2 regions of the Mycolicibacterium sp. XJ662 genome follow, and region 1 is predicted to be linked to the other one. Evidence: predicted binding sites of a transcription regulator. Region 1 holds the regulator's gene; the other holds the start of a gene.
What was found. The regulator HspR, encoded in region 1, represses chaperone genes until heat shock. The targets are predictions, from matches to a motif close to ANNTGAGTNNNNNNNACTCANNT.

Region 1 (7,698 bases):
ACCGTCGCGGAGAGCCTCGACGACTCCAGCTTCGACGACGTCGACAGCAGTTTGGAGCCCGCCGACGAGGAGGACGATCTCGCCGAGTTAGACGATGAGGACTTCGCCGAAGAAGACCTCGGAGAAGACCTGGACGACGAAGACGACGCCACAGACGAAGAACTTGAAGACGAAGAACTTGAAGACGACGAACCGTTAGAGGACGACGTCACCGGCGTCGGCATCACCGACGACCCCGCACCAGAAAACCCGACCGAGAACGCTCCCACGATCGAAGCCGCTACCGAGGACGACGTCGCCGAGGAGAGCCCCGCGGAGCCCACGGCCACGACCGTCGATCTGGTCACCGCCAGCGACGAATGGCTTTCTCCGTATGGAGTGTCCCTCTCCTCCTGGCTAAGCGAACGCCAGGTAGACGGGGCTTCCTCACCGGGCACCCTCGCGGGACCAGTAATCACCCCGTTCGCCGGCGAGTTCGACTTCATCATCGATTTTCCCGGCGTGCTGGCTTCCCTCATCGCCCAGACCCAAGCCGCCATCGCACCGCTCGGCATTCTCAGCTTCCCGGTCCACATCACCCTCCAGGAAGCCATCATTGCCGTGGCCACCAACGAGTGGCGAGGCCGAGCGCTCATCGGCCACGGTGCGGACGGCACCGCGGACAGCCCCGACGGAAAGCCAGGTGGCTGGCTGTTCGGCAACGGCGGCGACGGCTATTCCCCGCCCGCGGGCTCCGGCCAGAACGGCGGCAACGGTGGGGCCTCGGGGTTCATCGGCAACGGCGGCAACGGCGGCGACGGTGCATCCGGCGGCACTTTTGTGGGGATCCCTCCCGCCGGCGGTAAAGGCGGCAACGGTGGGCACGCGTTCCTGTGGGGCAGCGGCGGCAACGGCGGTCGCGGCGGTGACGGCGGTTGGAACTTGACCGGCACCTTACAGGGAGGCGGTGGTAACGGCGGGAACGGTGGTAACGGCGGATTTTTCACCGGCAACGGCGGGGCCGGCGGCCGGGGTGGCGACGGCGGCTCGGGTGGTAACGGCGGCAACGGCGGTCACGTGCTGAGCTTCGCGCTCGGCCACTTCAACCCGTTCTACGTACCCGGAACCGTGATGGGCGGTGACGGTGGCGATGGCGGCAACGGTTCGACTGGCACCGGCGGCAACGGCGGCAACGGCGGCATCGCCCTCAACTTCGAGTACCCGCCCGTGAGCGCCCTACTGAATGTCGTCGCGTTCATCTTCCCCACTAACGGTGAGCCGATGCGGGCGATCGGCGGGGCGGGCGGCAATGGCGGCAACACCGGCAGCATCCTTCTTTCCGGCGGCACCGGCGGCAGCGGCGGCAACGCGTACTCCCTGCTGGCCGATGCAACCGATATCCCCGGCGCGGCCATCGGCGGCAGGGGCGGTGACGGAGGCACCAACGGCCTCGGGTTACGCGCCAACGGCGGTTCCGGCGGCGACGCTTACGCGTTCGATCTCCGAACCCCCGGGCAGCCTGGTGCCGGCGGGAGTTGTGTCCTCGGTATAGGCGTCTGCCCCGGCAGCACAGGAACCCCGCCCATCCTGCTCACCGGCCTGATCGACCTCATCCGGCTTGTTGTCGGCGGCCTCAATTAGCCGCCTATCGCACTAAACCGCTGTAACACAAGGAATTAGCGAAGTCCGACCGCGCAGCGAGGCGTTTCCCGCATTTGCGCATATCTCAGTATTCGAGTTACCGGTACTGGCGGTACCGCCGGTGTAAGGTGATGCCCCGTAGGGGGAGCATTAATGAAAAATTTCGTGTGCGAAAGTTTGCACCAATTGCAGCGGCAGATTCCGGCTGCGGGATTTCGGGTACCGAGACGTTATGTCGCGTGATGTAGGCGCAACTGACAGCTACGAGTTCGAAGTGGCTGTGGGCGCGGCGGCGCAGGAGGCGGTCTGGAAAACCCCGCATCCGCTGACCCACCAACTGGCAGAGGACGACCCACGGCGGGAGAAGTACCTGCGTGAGTACCAGTCCTCGGTGGGGCGTCAGGTCCTTGACGCGATCGCTCGCCTGAAAAACGGCAACGCCTGCCAGCGACGCTGAACGCCCCCGCCGACTAACGCTGGTTGCGCGGCTGCCACACCACCAACGCGGTGCTCTTGGCCCGCGGCTGCGCCCGCAGCTCCTCGAGCTCGCGCGTCAACTCCTTGACCCGCGACTGCAGCGCCTCGACCTGGTTGGTCAACTGGATGATGCGCTTGATCCCCGCGAGGTTCACACCCTCGTCCTGAGAAAGGCGCTGCACTTCCCGCAGCAAGTCAACGTCGTGCTGCGAGTAGCGCCTGCCGCCACCGGCCGTGCGCTGCGGACGCACCAGACCCAGCCGGTCGTAGGTACGCAGCGTCTGCGCATGCATACCCGCCAACTCGGCGGCGACCGAAATCAGGAACGTGCGCGCGTCATCGTTGGAACGCTTCGCCGCCATCACGCACCTGCCCATCCTGCCCGCGGGTCAAACCCGCTGGCCCGCTCGGCCTTGGCGTATGCCTCCAGCGCCTCGGCCGCCTCGCCCTGCAGGTTCGGCGGCACCGCCACCTTGACCGTGACGAGCAGGTCGCCGTGGCCACCGGAACGCTTGGGCACCCCACGTCCGCGCACCCGCAGGATCCGTCCGTCCGACGTTCCCTTGGGCACCCGCACGCCGACCTTACCCTCCAGAGTTGGCACCGAAAGCGTTGTGCCCAGTGCTAATTCATGAAAGCTCACCGGTACGGTGACGGTCAGGTCGTCGCCCTTGCGACCGAAAACCGTGTCCGGGCGCACATGGACGGTCACGTACAGGTCGCCCGACGGCGCACCGCGTAGCCCGGCCTCACCCTGTCCGGCCAGCCGGATCCGTTGCCCGTCCTCGACGCCCGGCGGGATCCGCACATTGATCGTGCGGGTCCGGGTGGTGACACCGGTGCCCTTGCACTCCTGACACGGGTGCTCGATGATCGAGCCGCTGCCCCGGCATTCCGTACACGGTTCGGAAAACCCGAACGCGCCCTGGTTGCGGCTGATCACGCCGGCCCCGTTGCAGTTCGGACACACCTTCGGGCTGGTGCCCGGACGTGCGCCGCTGCCATGACAATTCGTGCACGGCGCGGGGCTGGTGAGGCGCAGCGGCATCGCGACGCCCTTGGTCGCCTCGAGGAACGACAGTTCGGTCTCGGTCTCCAGGTCGTTGCCGCGCCGCGGCCGGCTCGGCCGGGGCTGCTGTGCGCCCCGCCCGAACAGACCGCCGAACAGGTCGCCGATGTTCGCACCACCGGTCTGACCGGCCGCATCGAACAAGTCGTTCAGGTTGAACTCGACACCGTCAGAGCCGTAGCCACCACCGAACCCGCCGAAACCGCCGCCACCGCCGCCGCCGAACCGGCCACGACCGAAGCCACCGTTGGCGAAAAGCCTTCGGGTCTCGTCGTATTCCTTACGTTTGGCCGGGTCGGTCAGCACCTCTTTGGCTTCCGAAACGGCTTTGTACCGTTCCTCTGCCGCCGAGTTGCCCGGGTTTCGGTCGGGATGGTTTTCGGCGAGCAGCTTGCGCGCCGCCCGCTTGATCTCCTGGTCGCTGGCGTCAGAGGAGACGCCGAGCTCGGAGTAGAAGTCCTTCTCGACCCATTCACGCTGGGCCATGTCGCGTCACCTCCTTACCATTTGCCTAGTCGCTATTAGGATTCTGCTGCCTTCTCGTCCGATTCGTCGGTGTTATCCGACGTGTCGGCGGATTCGGGAATGGTGTCGACGACACCGACCATGGCGTGGCGTAGCACGAAATCTCCGACCCGGTAGCCGCGCCGCATCACGGTTCCCACGACGGGATGGGTGCCGTCGCCCTCGTGCTGAACGGCTTCGTGCAGCTCGGGATCGAAATCGTCGCCCTCGTCACCGAAGGCCGAAAGACCAAGCCCCTCAAGGATGCCGGTCAGCTTGTCAGCGACCGCCTTGAACGGCCCGGACTCCAGGTCACCGTGGCTGCGCGCCCGGTCCAGGTCGTCGAGCACCGGCAACAGCTCGGTGAGGACGGTGGCCTTGGACCGCTCGGCGATGACCTGCTGGTCACGCAGCGTGCGCTTGCGGTAATTGTCGTACTCGGCCTTTACCCGCTGAAGTGTGGATTTCAGCTCGGTGACTTCCTGCGGCGAACCCCCGGCTTCCGGCGCCGGCTCACTAGGAGCCGGCCCGGTCGCCTGTTCACGTACTTCGCCAGTGTCGGGGTCGATACGCCGCTTGTCGGTGACAGTCACCGGCTCGTGCGAATCGTTCTGGCTCACTTGTTCTCCTGGTCCTCGTCGACAACCTCGGCGTCCACCACATCGTCAGCCGACGAGCCCGTGGCGCCAGCGTCGGCGGTGCCGCCGCCTGCGGCCTGTTCGGCCTGGGTCGCCTCGTAGATCGCCTGGCCGAGCGCCTGGCTTTCGACGCCCAGCTGTTCCATCGCGGACTTGATCGCAGCGATATCGGTGCCTTCCAGCGCCTTCTTCGCGTCGGCGATCGCGCCGTCGACCTTGCTCAACGTGTCCTCGGGGACCTTGGATCCGCCTTCGGCCTCGCGTTGCTCCTTGACGAACTTCTCCGTCTGGTACACCAGCGACTCGGCCTGGTTGCGGACGTCGGCCTCCTCACGGCGCTTGCGGTCCTCCTCGGCATGGGCCTCGGCATCCTTGACCATCCGGTCGATCTCCTCCTTGGAGATACCGGAGCCTTCCTGGATGCGGATGGTGTTCTCCTTGCCGGTGCCCTTGTCCTTGGCGGTGACGTGCACGATGCCGTTGGCGTCGATGTCGAACGTCACCTCGATCTGGGGCACACCGCGCGGCGCCGGCGGAATACCGGTCAGCTCGAAGCTGCCGAGCAGCTTGTTGTGCGCGGCGATCTCACGCTCACCCTGGTACACCTGGATCTGCACCGACGGCTGGTTGTCGTCGGCGGTGGTGAACGTCTCCGACCGCTTGGTCGGGATCGTGGTGTTGCGCTCGATCAGCTTGGTCATCACGCCGCCCTTGGTCTCGATACCAAGCGACAACGGCGTAACGTCCAGCAGCAGAACGTCTTTCACCTCACCCTTGAGCACACCGGCTTGCAGCGCGGCGCCCACCGCGACAACCTCGTCCGGGTTGACACCCTTGTTGGGCTCCTTGCCGCCGGTCATCTCCTTGACCAGATCCGAGACGGCGGGCATCCGGGTGGAGCCGCCGACCAGCACGACGTGGTCGATGTCGGACACCGAGATGCCGGCGTCCTTGATCACCGACTGGAACGGCTTGCGGGCCCGGTCCAGCAGATCCTGGGTGATGCGCTGGAACTCGGCACGGCTGAGCTGTTCGTCGAGGAACAGCGGGTTCTTGTCCGCGTCGACGGTGATGTAGGGCAGGTTGATCGACGTCTGCTGGCTCGAGCTCAGCTCGATCTTCGCCTTCTCCGCGGCCTCCCGCAGCCGCTGCATCGCCATCTTGTCCTTGGTCAGGTCGATGCCGGAGGTGCCCTTGAACTTCTCGACCAGCCATTCGACGATGCGGTCGTCCCAGTCGTCGCCACCGAGGTGGTTGTCGCCGCTGGTGGCGCGCACCTCGACGACGCCCTCGCCGATTTCCAGCAGCGATACGTCGAACGTGCCGCCACCGAGGTCGAAGACCAGGATGGTCTGCTCACTCTGCCCCTTGTCCAGCCCGTAGGCCAGCGCCGCGGCGGTGGGCTCGTTGACGATGCGCAGCACGTTGAGACCGGCGATCTGGCCGGCGTCCTTTGTGGCCTGACGCTGGGAGTCGTTGAAGTAGGCGGGCACGGTGATCACCGCGTCGGTGATGTCCTCGCCCAGATAGGCTTCGGCGTCTCGCTTCAGCTTCATCAAGGTCCGCGCGCTGATTTCGGGCGCGCTGTACTTCTTGTCGTCGATCTCCACCGACCAGTCCGAGCCCATGTGGCGCTTGACCGATCTGATGGTCCGGTCGACGTTGGTCACCGCCTGGTTCTTGGCGGGCTGGCCGACCAGCACCTCGCCGTTGCGAGCGAACGCGACGACGGACGGCGTGGTGCGGGAGCCCTCGGAGTTCGCGACGACCACGGGGTCGCCACCCTCCAGTACCGCGACGACGGAGTTGGTGGTCCCGAGGTCGATTCCGACCGCACGAGCCATAGTGTTGCCTCCTGAAATAGTCCTGCTAGGGGTCACGAGTGCACTGCACTCATTCGGGCTGAGTGCACCGCACTCAAGACTGCTCCGACGGACCCCATCCTGTCAAACCAGACTTGAGCACACTGCACTCAACTGTCGACGGGTTCAACGGAGTGGATCGCCGCTTTGTTCCCGGCCTAGGCAGCTCTTACTCGAAACCGACGCAATGGCGGCTCCACGAGCCGCAATTCGACCATTGCGTCGGTTTCGCGGCCGTGCTCCTAGCATCGGAATATGTGCCAATACTGCGGATGCCGCGACATGCCGTTGATCCGCGATTACATCAGCGAGCACGCCGAGGTGCTCAACCTCGGCGGCGATGCGGTACGCGCGATCGACCGCGGCGATCTGCTGACCGCGCGCGAAAAGCTGGCCGCGATGGCCGACGAGCTGTTCTCGCACTTCAAGGGCGAGGAGAACGGCCTGTTCGCGGTCATGTCCACCGACGACCTGTTCGCCGAGCACATCGACCCGCTGGTGCGCGAGCACCGCGAACTCGAGGAACTGCTCGCCACCGTGGATATCTCCCGCCCCGAGGGTCAGCAGGCCATCCGCGACGCGGTGGAGCACCTCTTCGAGCACACCCGAAAGGAAGAAGACGGGCTCTTCCCCGCGGCGCTGACGTCGCTGGACGGTGACCAGTGGGACGCCGCGATCCAGGCCTGGCACGACGCCCACCCGGGGCGGGAGATGGTGCGCTGGGCCTGACCGCCCGAGCCGAGGCGGCCAGGACCGACGCGGATCAGCGCACCGGCGGCGGGTTCACCCCGAACGGCTCGGGGTTGCGGCACGCCAGGTACTCGGGCCGCGGACGTGGCGCCGCGAACGGTTCGGTGAGCGCGTTGTCGACCGAGTTGAACACCAGGAAGACGTTCGACCGCGGCAGCGGCGTGATGTTCGATGCGGAGCCGTGTAACAGGTTGCAGTCGAACCAGACCGCCGTCCCGGCGGGCCCGGTGAGCTGGTCGATGCCGTACTCGGCGGCGGCCTTGGTCAGCGCGTCCTGATCGGGCACACCGGTTTCCTGCCGCACGAGCGATGAGGCGTGGTGGTTGTCCGGCGTGGCGCCGACACACGGATAGAACACCTCATGAGATCCCGGCATCACCATCAACGGGCCGTTGTAGGGATGGTTGTCGGTCAACGCGATCGAACACGAAACCGCGCGCATGAGGGGCATTCCGTCCTCCGCGTGCCAGGTTTCGAAATCCGAATGCCAGTAGAACCCGGTACCGGTGAACCCCGGCATCATGTTGATCCGGGCCTGGTGGATGTAGACATCGCTGCCGAGCAACTGCCGCGCCACCGGTATCACGGTCTCCAGCCCGACGACCTCCGCGACGAGGTCGCTGATCAGGTGGGGCTCAAACACCGAGCGGATACTGCCCCCGCCCGGCTCGTAGATCACCCGCGGGTCGTCGCGGTCGAGTTCGGCACCCATCCGCTCGAGTTCCTGGCGCAGCGGCGGCAGCCAGTCCTCGCCGAGCGTGCGCGGCCGCACCATATA
Region 2 (7,698 bases), on a different contig from region 1:
CCAGTTGGGCGATTGGATCGATACCCCGTCGGGTCGCGGTGGCGTTGTCGAAGTCAACTGGCGAGCAACGCATATCGATACCGGCGAGGGTCTTCTGATCATGCCCAACTCGGTGCTGGCGGCAGCGTCCTTCACGAACCTGAGCCGGCCGACCGGTACCCATGCGCTGTACGTCAACACCGTATTCTCGGTCGACGACGCACCCGACGAGGTCATCGCGATGCTCAACCGGGTCGCCGAAATGCTGCCGCAGCTGCGCCACGGTGCGCAGCCGTCCAGCACATGCACGGGTGCGCTGTCGTACACCACCTGCATTCCGCTACGCACGCCGGCCGACGACTTCACCGCCGAGCCGTTGTTTCGGCGGTGGGTCTGGTACGCGTCGCGTCGTGCGGGCCTGCACTTCGACGAGGCCGAAGACGAGTTCGAGACACCGGAGCGGATCGAGGCATCGCTGCGGGTCATCGCGCCGACCCTGCGGCTGAGCCACGACGACCAACAAAGCCTGCTCCCCCACGTCCGCCTGGTCCGATACGGCTCCGATGAGTACCTCCAGTACGCCGGTGACGTCCCCACGAACATGACGTTCATCGTCAAGGGACGGGTGCGGCTGATAACCACCGCAGACGACGGCACCGTCACCACGGTCACCACCCTGGAAAAGGGTGGTTTCCTCGGGCAGACCACCCTCACGCGCGAACCCGTCACCGCATCGGCGCGTGCGCTCGAGGAAGTCACCGCACTGCAGGTCGAACGTCAGGCCATCGAGGAACTGGCCGCGCGCCGACCAGTGCTGTTACAGGACATCGGGCAGGCCATCGAGGAACGGCGCACCAACCTGCGCAAGGCATTGGCCGCGCAGGACTGAGCCCGATGAGGCGACGCGTACCCCGGCCCCGCGAACTTGCCCCGCTGCTGCAGTTCCGCAGACCCACGCGCAACCGGATCAAGCATCGGCTCGACGCCGCGCTGACCATCGAGGACCTTCGCCGAATCGCCAAGCGACGCACCCCCAGGGCGGCGTTCGACTACACCGACGGCGCCGCCGAGGACGAGCTGTCGCTGGCCCGGGCCCGACAAGCGTTCCGCGACATCGAGTTTCATCCGACCATCCTGCGTAACGTCGCGACGATCGACACCAGCCGCACCGTGCTGGGCGCCGCGGCGGCCCAGCCGTTCGGCATCGCCCCGACCGGGTTCACCAGGCTCATGCACACCGAAGGTGAGATCGCCGGCGCCCACGCCGCAGCCGCGGCGGGCATCCCGTTCGCGCTGTCCACGTTGGGCACCGCGTCCATCGAAGACGTCAAGGCGGCTAACCCACACGGCCGCAACTGGTTTCAGCTCTACATGTGGAAGGACCGGGACCGGTCGATGGCGCTGGTGGAGCGCGCCGCCGCGGCCGGCTACGACACGCTGCTGGTCACCGTCGACGTTCCGGTCGCCGGTGCGCGGCTTCGCGACACCCGCAACGGCATGTCGATTCCGCCGACGTTGACCCTGCGCACGGTGTTGGACGCGGTACCGCGCGCCCGCTGGTGGTTCGACCTGCTGAGCACCGAACCGCTGGCGTTCGCGTCGCTGGACCGCTGGCCCGGCACGGTCGCCGAATACCTGGACACCATGTTCGATCCCACCGTCACGTTCGAGGATCTGGCCTGGATCAAGAAGCAGTGGCCGAACCGCTTGGTGGTCAAGGGAATTCAAACGTTGGAGGATGCGCGCGCGGTCGTGGAGCTCGGCGTCGACGGGATCGTGCTGTCCAACCACGGCGGCCGCCAACTCGACCGCGCCCCGGTGCCGTTCCACCTGCTGCCGCGCGTCGCACGTGAGCTCGGCGGCGACACCGAGGTTTTGCTGGACACCGGGATCATGTCGGGAGCCGACATCGTCGCCGCGATAGCGCTGGGCGCCCGCTTCACGCTGGTGGGTCGGGCCTACCTCTACGGGCTGATGGCCGGTGGCGAGGCCGGCGTCATACGCGCCATCGAGATCCTGTCGTCGCAGGTCAGCCGCACAATGAAGCTGCTTGGTGTGACGTCGCTGGACGAACTCGGCCCACGCCACGTGACCCAGCTGCACCGGTTCTCGCGTGGCGATTCCGCCCATGCGCCGTCGTCACACTAGTCACTACTTTCTCACTGGTCACACGACATATCGGCGGTCCTTGAGTCCGAGGCGAGTCGTAATCGTTAGCCAACCGCGATGTGGCAACCGAGTGTTGCACGCGTCGACCGGGCCGGGAGGCGTGTTTCATAACGCAGGAAAGCGACGGCAATTGCTTTGTAACAAGCGATGAAAGGTGGGTTGGTTGCCGTTATGAAGTTTCTAAAGAGGTACCGAGGTACCAGAACCAAACTGTTGCGCCGTTTGGCGGTGACCGCCGTGGCTGCGGCGACCCTGCCCGGTCTGGCCGGCATCGTCGGGGGGTCGGCGACCGCTAACGCGTTCTCCCGGCCAGGTCTGCCCGTCGAGTACCTGGATGTGTTCTCCGCGGCGATGAACCGCGACATCCGGGTGCAGTTCCAGGGCGGTGGGCCGCACGCGGTGTACCTGCTCGACGGTCTGCGCGCCCGCGATGACTACAACGGCTGGGACATCGAGACCCCGGCGTTCGAGTGGTACTACCAGTCCGGGCTGTCGGTCGTCATGCCGGTCGGCGGTCAGTCCAGCTTCTACACCGACTGGTACCAGCCGTCACGGGGTAACGGCCAGGACTACACCTACAAGTGGGAGACGTTCCTGACCCAGGAACTTCCGGCCTGGCTGGAGGCCAACCGGGGCGTGTCGCAGAACGGCAACGCGGTGGTCGGCATCTCGATGGCCGGCAGCAGCGCGCTGACGTATGCGATCTACCACCCGCAGAAGTTCATCTACGCCGCTTCACTGTCGGGCTTCCTCAACCCCTCCGAGGGTTGGTGGCCGATGCTGATCGGGCTGGCGATGCAGGATGCGGGCGGCTTCAACGCCGAGAGCATGTGGGGTCCCTCGACGGACCCGGCGTGGAAGCGCAATGACCCGATGGTCAACATCGGTCAGCTGGTCGCCAACAACACCCGGCTCTGGATCTACTGCGGTACCGGCACCCCGTCGGATCTGGACTCCGGCGCCGCCGGCCAGAACCTGATGGCCGCGCAGTTCCTCGAAGGGTTCACGTTGCGCACCAACATCACCTTCCGCGACAACTACGTCGCCGCGGGTGGCACCAACGGTGTGTTCAACTTCCCCGAGCAGGGCACGCACAGCTGGGGCTACTGGGGGCAGCAGCTCGAGCAGATGAAGCCCGACATCCAGCGGGTGCTCGGAGCCTCCGGCGCCGTCTAATCCACCCCACACAGGGAGCCTGCCGTAACCCCCGAACGGCAGGCTCCCTGCCTTCTGTGGGGCGGGCGGCATTTCGCGAGACGTACACCAGGGTCGTTCGATCGGTGGTATTCACAGCCCTGGTGTACGTCTCGCGAACAGAATGAGCGCGCTCCGGCGGGAACAAACCGGGCCTGGCCAAGGTTGAGTCCATCTGACTGAACTTTGGAGGTGTGATGGCTGAAGCCAAGACAGTGCCCGTGCTGTTCGTGAGCACTCCGATCGTGCTGCCGTCGATGGTGGTGCCGATCGAACTCGACGATGCCGCACGCGCGGCCATTGAAGCAGCTAGGGCGGCCGCGTCCGATGGTCCGGGCGAACTGCTGATCGCGCCGCGGTTGGAGGACCGCTACCCCACCTACGGTGTGCTGGCCTCGATCGTGCAGATCGGCCGCATCGCCGGGGGCAACGGCACCGCAGCGGTGGTGCGCGGCAATAGCCGTGCACACATCGGCGTCGGGGCCAGCGGCCCGGGCACCGCGCTGTGGGTCGAGGTGACCGAAGTGGAGGAGCCGCAGCCGACCGACGAGGCGCGCACGCTGGCCGGCGAGTACAAGAAGCTGCTGCTGGCCATGCTGCAGCGTCGGGAAGCCTGGCAGATCATCGACTTCGTCAACCAGCTGAGCGACCCGTCGGCGCTGGCGGATACGGCCGGTTACGCCTCGTACCTGACGCAGGTGCAGAAGCGTCAGCTGCTGGAGACACCCGATGTCGCCGAGCGGCTCAAACTGCTGATCGACTGGACCGGTGAGCACCTCGCCGAGGTCGAGGTGACCGACAAGATCGCCGAGGACGTCCGCGAGGGCATGGAAAAGCAGCAGAAGGAATTCCTGCTGCGCCAGCAACTCGCCGCGATCCGCAAGGAGCTCGGCGAGGGTGAACCCGACGGATCGGATGACTACCGCAGCCGCGTGGAGGCCGCCGACCTCCCCGACAACGTCCGCGAGGCGGCGTTGCGTGAGGTGGGCAAGCTGGAGCGCGCCGGCGATCAGAGCCCGGAGAGCGGGTGGATCCGCACCTGGCTGGACACCGTGCTGGACCTGCCGTGGAGCGTCACGACCGAGGACAGCGCCGACCTGAAGGGGGCGCGCGAGATTCTCGACGCCGACCACCACGGGTTGGACGACGTCAAGGACCGCATCGTCGAATACCTGGCCGTGCGGGCGCGTCGCGCTCAGCGCGGGATGGAGATCGTCGGCGGCCGAGGCTCGGGTGCGGTGATGGTGCTGGCCGGCCCGCCCGGCGTCGGTAAGACGTCGCTGGGTGAGAGCGTGGCCCGTGCGCTCGGCCGCAAGTTCGTCCGCGTCGCCCTGGGCGGCGTGCGCGACGAGGCCGAGATCCGCGGTCACCGGCGCACGTACGTCGGCGCCCTGCCCGGCCGTATCGTGCGCGCGATCGGCGAGGCGGGTTCGATGAACCCCGTCGTGCTGCTCGACGAGATCGACAAGGTCGGCTCGGACTTCCGAGGGGATCCGGCGGCGGCGCTGCTGGAGGTCTTGGACCCGGCGCAGAACCACACGTTCCGCGACCACTACCTGGACCTGGATCTGGACCTGTCCGATGTGGTGTTTTTGGCCACCGCCAACGTGATCGAGAACATCCCGTCGGCGCTGCTGGACCGCATGGAGCTGGTGGAGATCGACGGCTACACCGCCGACGACAAGCTGGCCATCGCGCAGGACTTCCTGCTGCCCCGGCAGCGCGAACGTGCCGCGCTGACCATGGATGAAGTCGAGGTCACAGAGAACGCGCTGCGCAAGATCGCCGCCGACTACACCCGCGAACCGGGTGTGCGGCAGTTCGAACGGCTGCTGGCCAAGATGATGCGCAAGGTCGCGACCAAACTGGCCACCGAACCCGGTGTGGTCGTCATCGACGAGCCCGATCTCGTTGAGTACCTTGGCCGTCCGCGGTTCCTGCCGGAGTCGGCCGAGCGCACCGCGGTGCCCGGCGTGGCGACCGGCCTTGCGGTGACGGGGATGGGCGGCGACGTGCTCTACATCGAGGCCAACGCTACCGAGGGCGAACCGGACCTGAAGCTGACCGGTCAGCTGGGCGACGTGATGAAGGAGTCGGCGCAGATCGCGCTGTCCTATGTGCGCTCGCACGCTGATCAGTTGGGCGTCGACCCGAAGACGCTGGAGCGCCGGATCCACCTGCACGTGCCCGCGGGCGCGGTGCCCAAGGACGGTCCGTCGGCCGGTGTCACGATGGTGACCGCGCTGGTGTCGATGGTCACCGGGCGCCAGGTGCGCTCGGACGTCGGCATGACCGGTGAGGTGACATTGAACGGCCGGGTGCTGCCGATCGGCGGCGTCAAGCAGAAGCTGCTGGCCGCGCAACGGGCCGGGTTGTCAACGGTTTTCATCCCGCAGCGCAACGAGGCCGACCTGGACGACGTCCCGGCCGACGTGCTCGACACGCTGGAGGTCAAGCCGATGACCGACGTGGCGGACATCATCGCGCAGGCCCTGGTGCCCGCGCAGGAGGCCGAAGCCTCAGCCGCCTGACCCGGCCCGCATATCACCGCGAGCAGACGCAGAAGGCCCTTTCCGGCTGACAATTTGGGGCCTTCTGCGTCTGCTCGCGCTCAGGGGTGAGCGCGGCTTGCGGACGTTTGTCACCTGCCCGGCGCGGGTACGTCAGCGCAAATGGGTACCTCTGACCGCAAGCAACTGGTCCAGAGCCTGCTGGAGCACGCCGGCACCACCTACGCCGAAGAGGCGGGGATCCGGCTCAAGGACCAGCCGATGCCGCTGTTCGAACTGCTGGTCCTGTGCATGCTTGCCAGCAAGCCGATCGACGCCGAGATCGCGGTGAGCGCGGCCCGCGAACTCTTCGCAGACGGACTGCGCAAACCCGACGCGGTGCTCGACGCGGATCGTCAGCAGATGATTCGCGCGTTCGGCCGTGCGCATTACGTGCGCTACGACGAGAGTTCGGCGGACAGGCTCACCGACATCGCTCAGACGGTCCAAGACGAATACCACGGCGACCTGCGGCGGTTGGCGGCCGAGGCCGACGGCGATGTGCGCACCGCGGCCGAACTTCTCAAGCAGTTCAAGGGGATCGGCGACACCGGAGCCGACATCTTCCTGCGCGAGGCGCAGGACATCTGGACGTGGGCGCGGCCTTACTTCGACAAGCGCGCCAAGGACGGCGCGCGCAAGCTGGGGCTGCCGGGCAAGGCCGACGAACTTGCCGCGCTCGCGCCACGGTCGACGGCGAAACTGGCGGCCGCGCTGGTCCGGGTATCGCTGGACGATGAACTGCGCGAAAAGGTTTCGTCGTCGCGATGATCTGCATCGGCACGTCGGGGTGGTCCTATGCGCACTGGGCCGATGTGCTCTACCCGCCGGGTCTGCCAGTGGCCAAAAGACTGGCCCGCTACGTCGAGGAGTTCGACACCGTCGAGCTCAACGCCAGCTTCTACCGCTGGCCCAAAGACAGCGCGTTCGCCGGCTGGCGTGAGCGGCTGCCCGAGGGCTTCACAATGTCGGTCAAGGCCCAGCGCGGCCTGACCCACTACCGCCGGCTGCGGTCGCCGGAGCCGTGGATCGAGCGCTTCGAGCGCTGTTGGACCGCGCTCGGCGACCGCTCCGAAGCGCTGCTGGTCCAGCCCCACCCCGCGCTGGAGCGCGACGACGAACTTCTCGACACGTTCTTGCGCCTGATGCCCGACCGGATCCCCGTGGCGATGGAGTTGCGTCATCCCTCGTGGGATGACCCCGCCGTGTATGCCCTGCTGGAACGCCACAACGCGGCGTATGTGGTGATGAGCGGCGCGGGTCTGCGGTGCGTGCCGCGTGCGACGGCCGAGCTGGTCTACGTCCGCATGCACGGCCCCGACCAGAACTCGATGTATGCCGGCTCCTATCCCGACGATGAGTTGTGGCGCTGGGCCGACCGCGTCCTGGACTGGGACGCAAAGGGCAAGCGGGTGGTCGTCTACTTCAACAACGACCTCGGCGGGCACGCCATTCGAAATGCGCGGCTGCTCAAAGAGCTGACGGCTCGAACCGGTGACGCCGACACCGACTCCCCCGCCATCATGCACCGGGAGTAAGCTCGTGTGGCATGACAACGTCGTCCACGATCGTCATTGTCGGCGGTGGTCTCGCCGCAGCCAAGGCTGCAGAGATATTGCGGGACAAAGACTTTGATGGTCACATCAAGTTATTCGCCGCTGAGGAGCAGCTGCCGTACGAGCGGCCTCCGCTGTCCAAGGACTTCCTGGCGGGCAAGAAATCGCTCAGCGACTTCACCGTCGCGCCGGCAAGCTGGTACCGCGACCACCACATCGAACTGCAACTGGGCACCGAAGTGACGGGTATC

Region 2: the regulator HspR is predicted to act here: its motif matches at 3,506-3,528, upstream of lon (endopeptidase La).

The regions. Positions count from the first base shown of each region.
Region 1 covers NZ_JBEFTL010000001.1:354,093-361,790, forward strand. The annotation lists gene ABQE93_RS01670 (PGRS repeat-containing protein) at 1-1,620, shown strand, start outside; gene ABQE93_RS01675 (hypothetical protein) at 1,853-2,077, shown strand; gene ABQE93_RS01680 (heat shock protein transcriptional repressor HspR) at 2,091-2,459, opposite strand; gene dnaJ (molecular chaperone DnaJ) at 2,459-3,652, opposite strand; gene grpE (nucleotide exchange factor GrpE) at 3,688-4,290, opposite strand; gene dnaK (molecular chaperone DnaK) at 4,287-6,152, opposite strand; gene ABQE93_RS01700 (hemerythrin domain-containing protein) at 6,426-6,899, shown strand; gene thpD (ectoine hydroxylase) at 6,934-7,698, opposite strand, start outside.
Region 2 covers NZ_JBEFTL010000008.1:61,173-68,870, forward strand. The annotation lists gene ABQE93_RS19720 (mechanosensitive ion channel domain-containing protein) at 1-868, shown strand, start outside; gene ABQE93_RS19725 (alpha-hydroxy acid oxidase) at 874-2,127, shown strand; gene ABQE93_RS19730 (esterase family protein) at 2,320-3,324, shown strand; gene lon (endopeptidase La) at 3,540-5,873, shown strand; gene ABQE93_RS19740 (HhH-GDP family DNA glycosylase) at 6,015-6,662, shown strand; gene ABQE93_RS19745 (DUF72 domain-containing protein) at 6,659-7,429, shown strand; gene ABQE93_RS19750 (NAD(P)/FAD-dependent oxidoreductase) at 7,441-7,698, shown strand, end outside.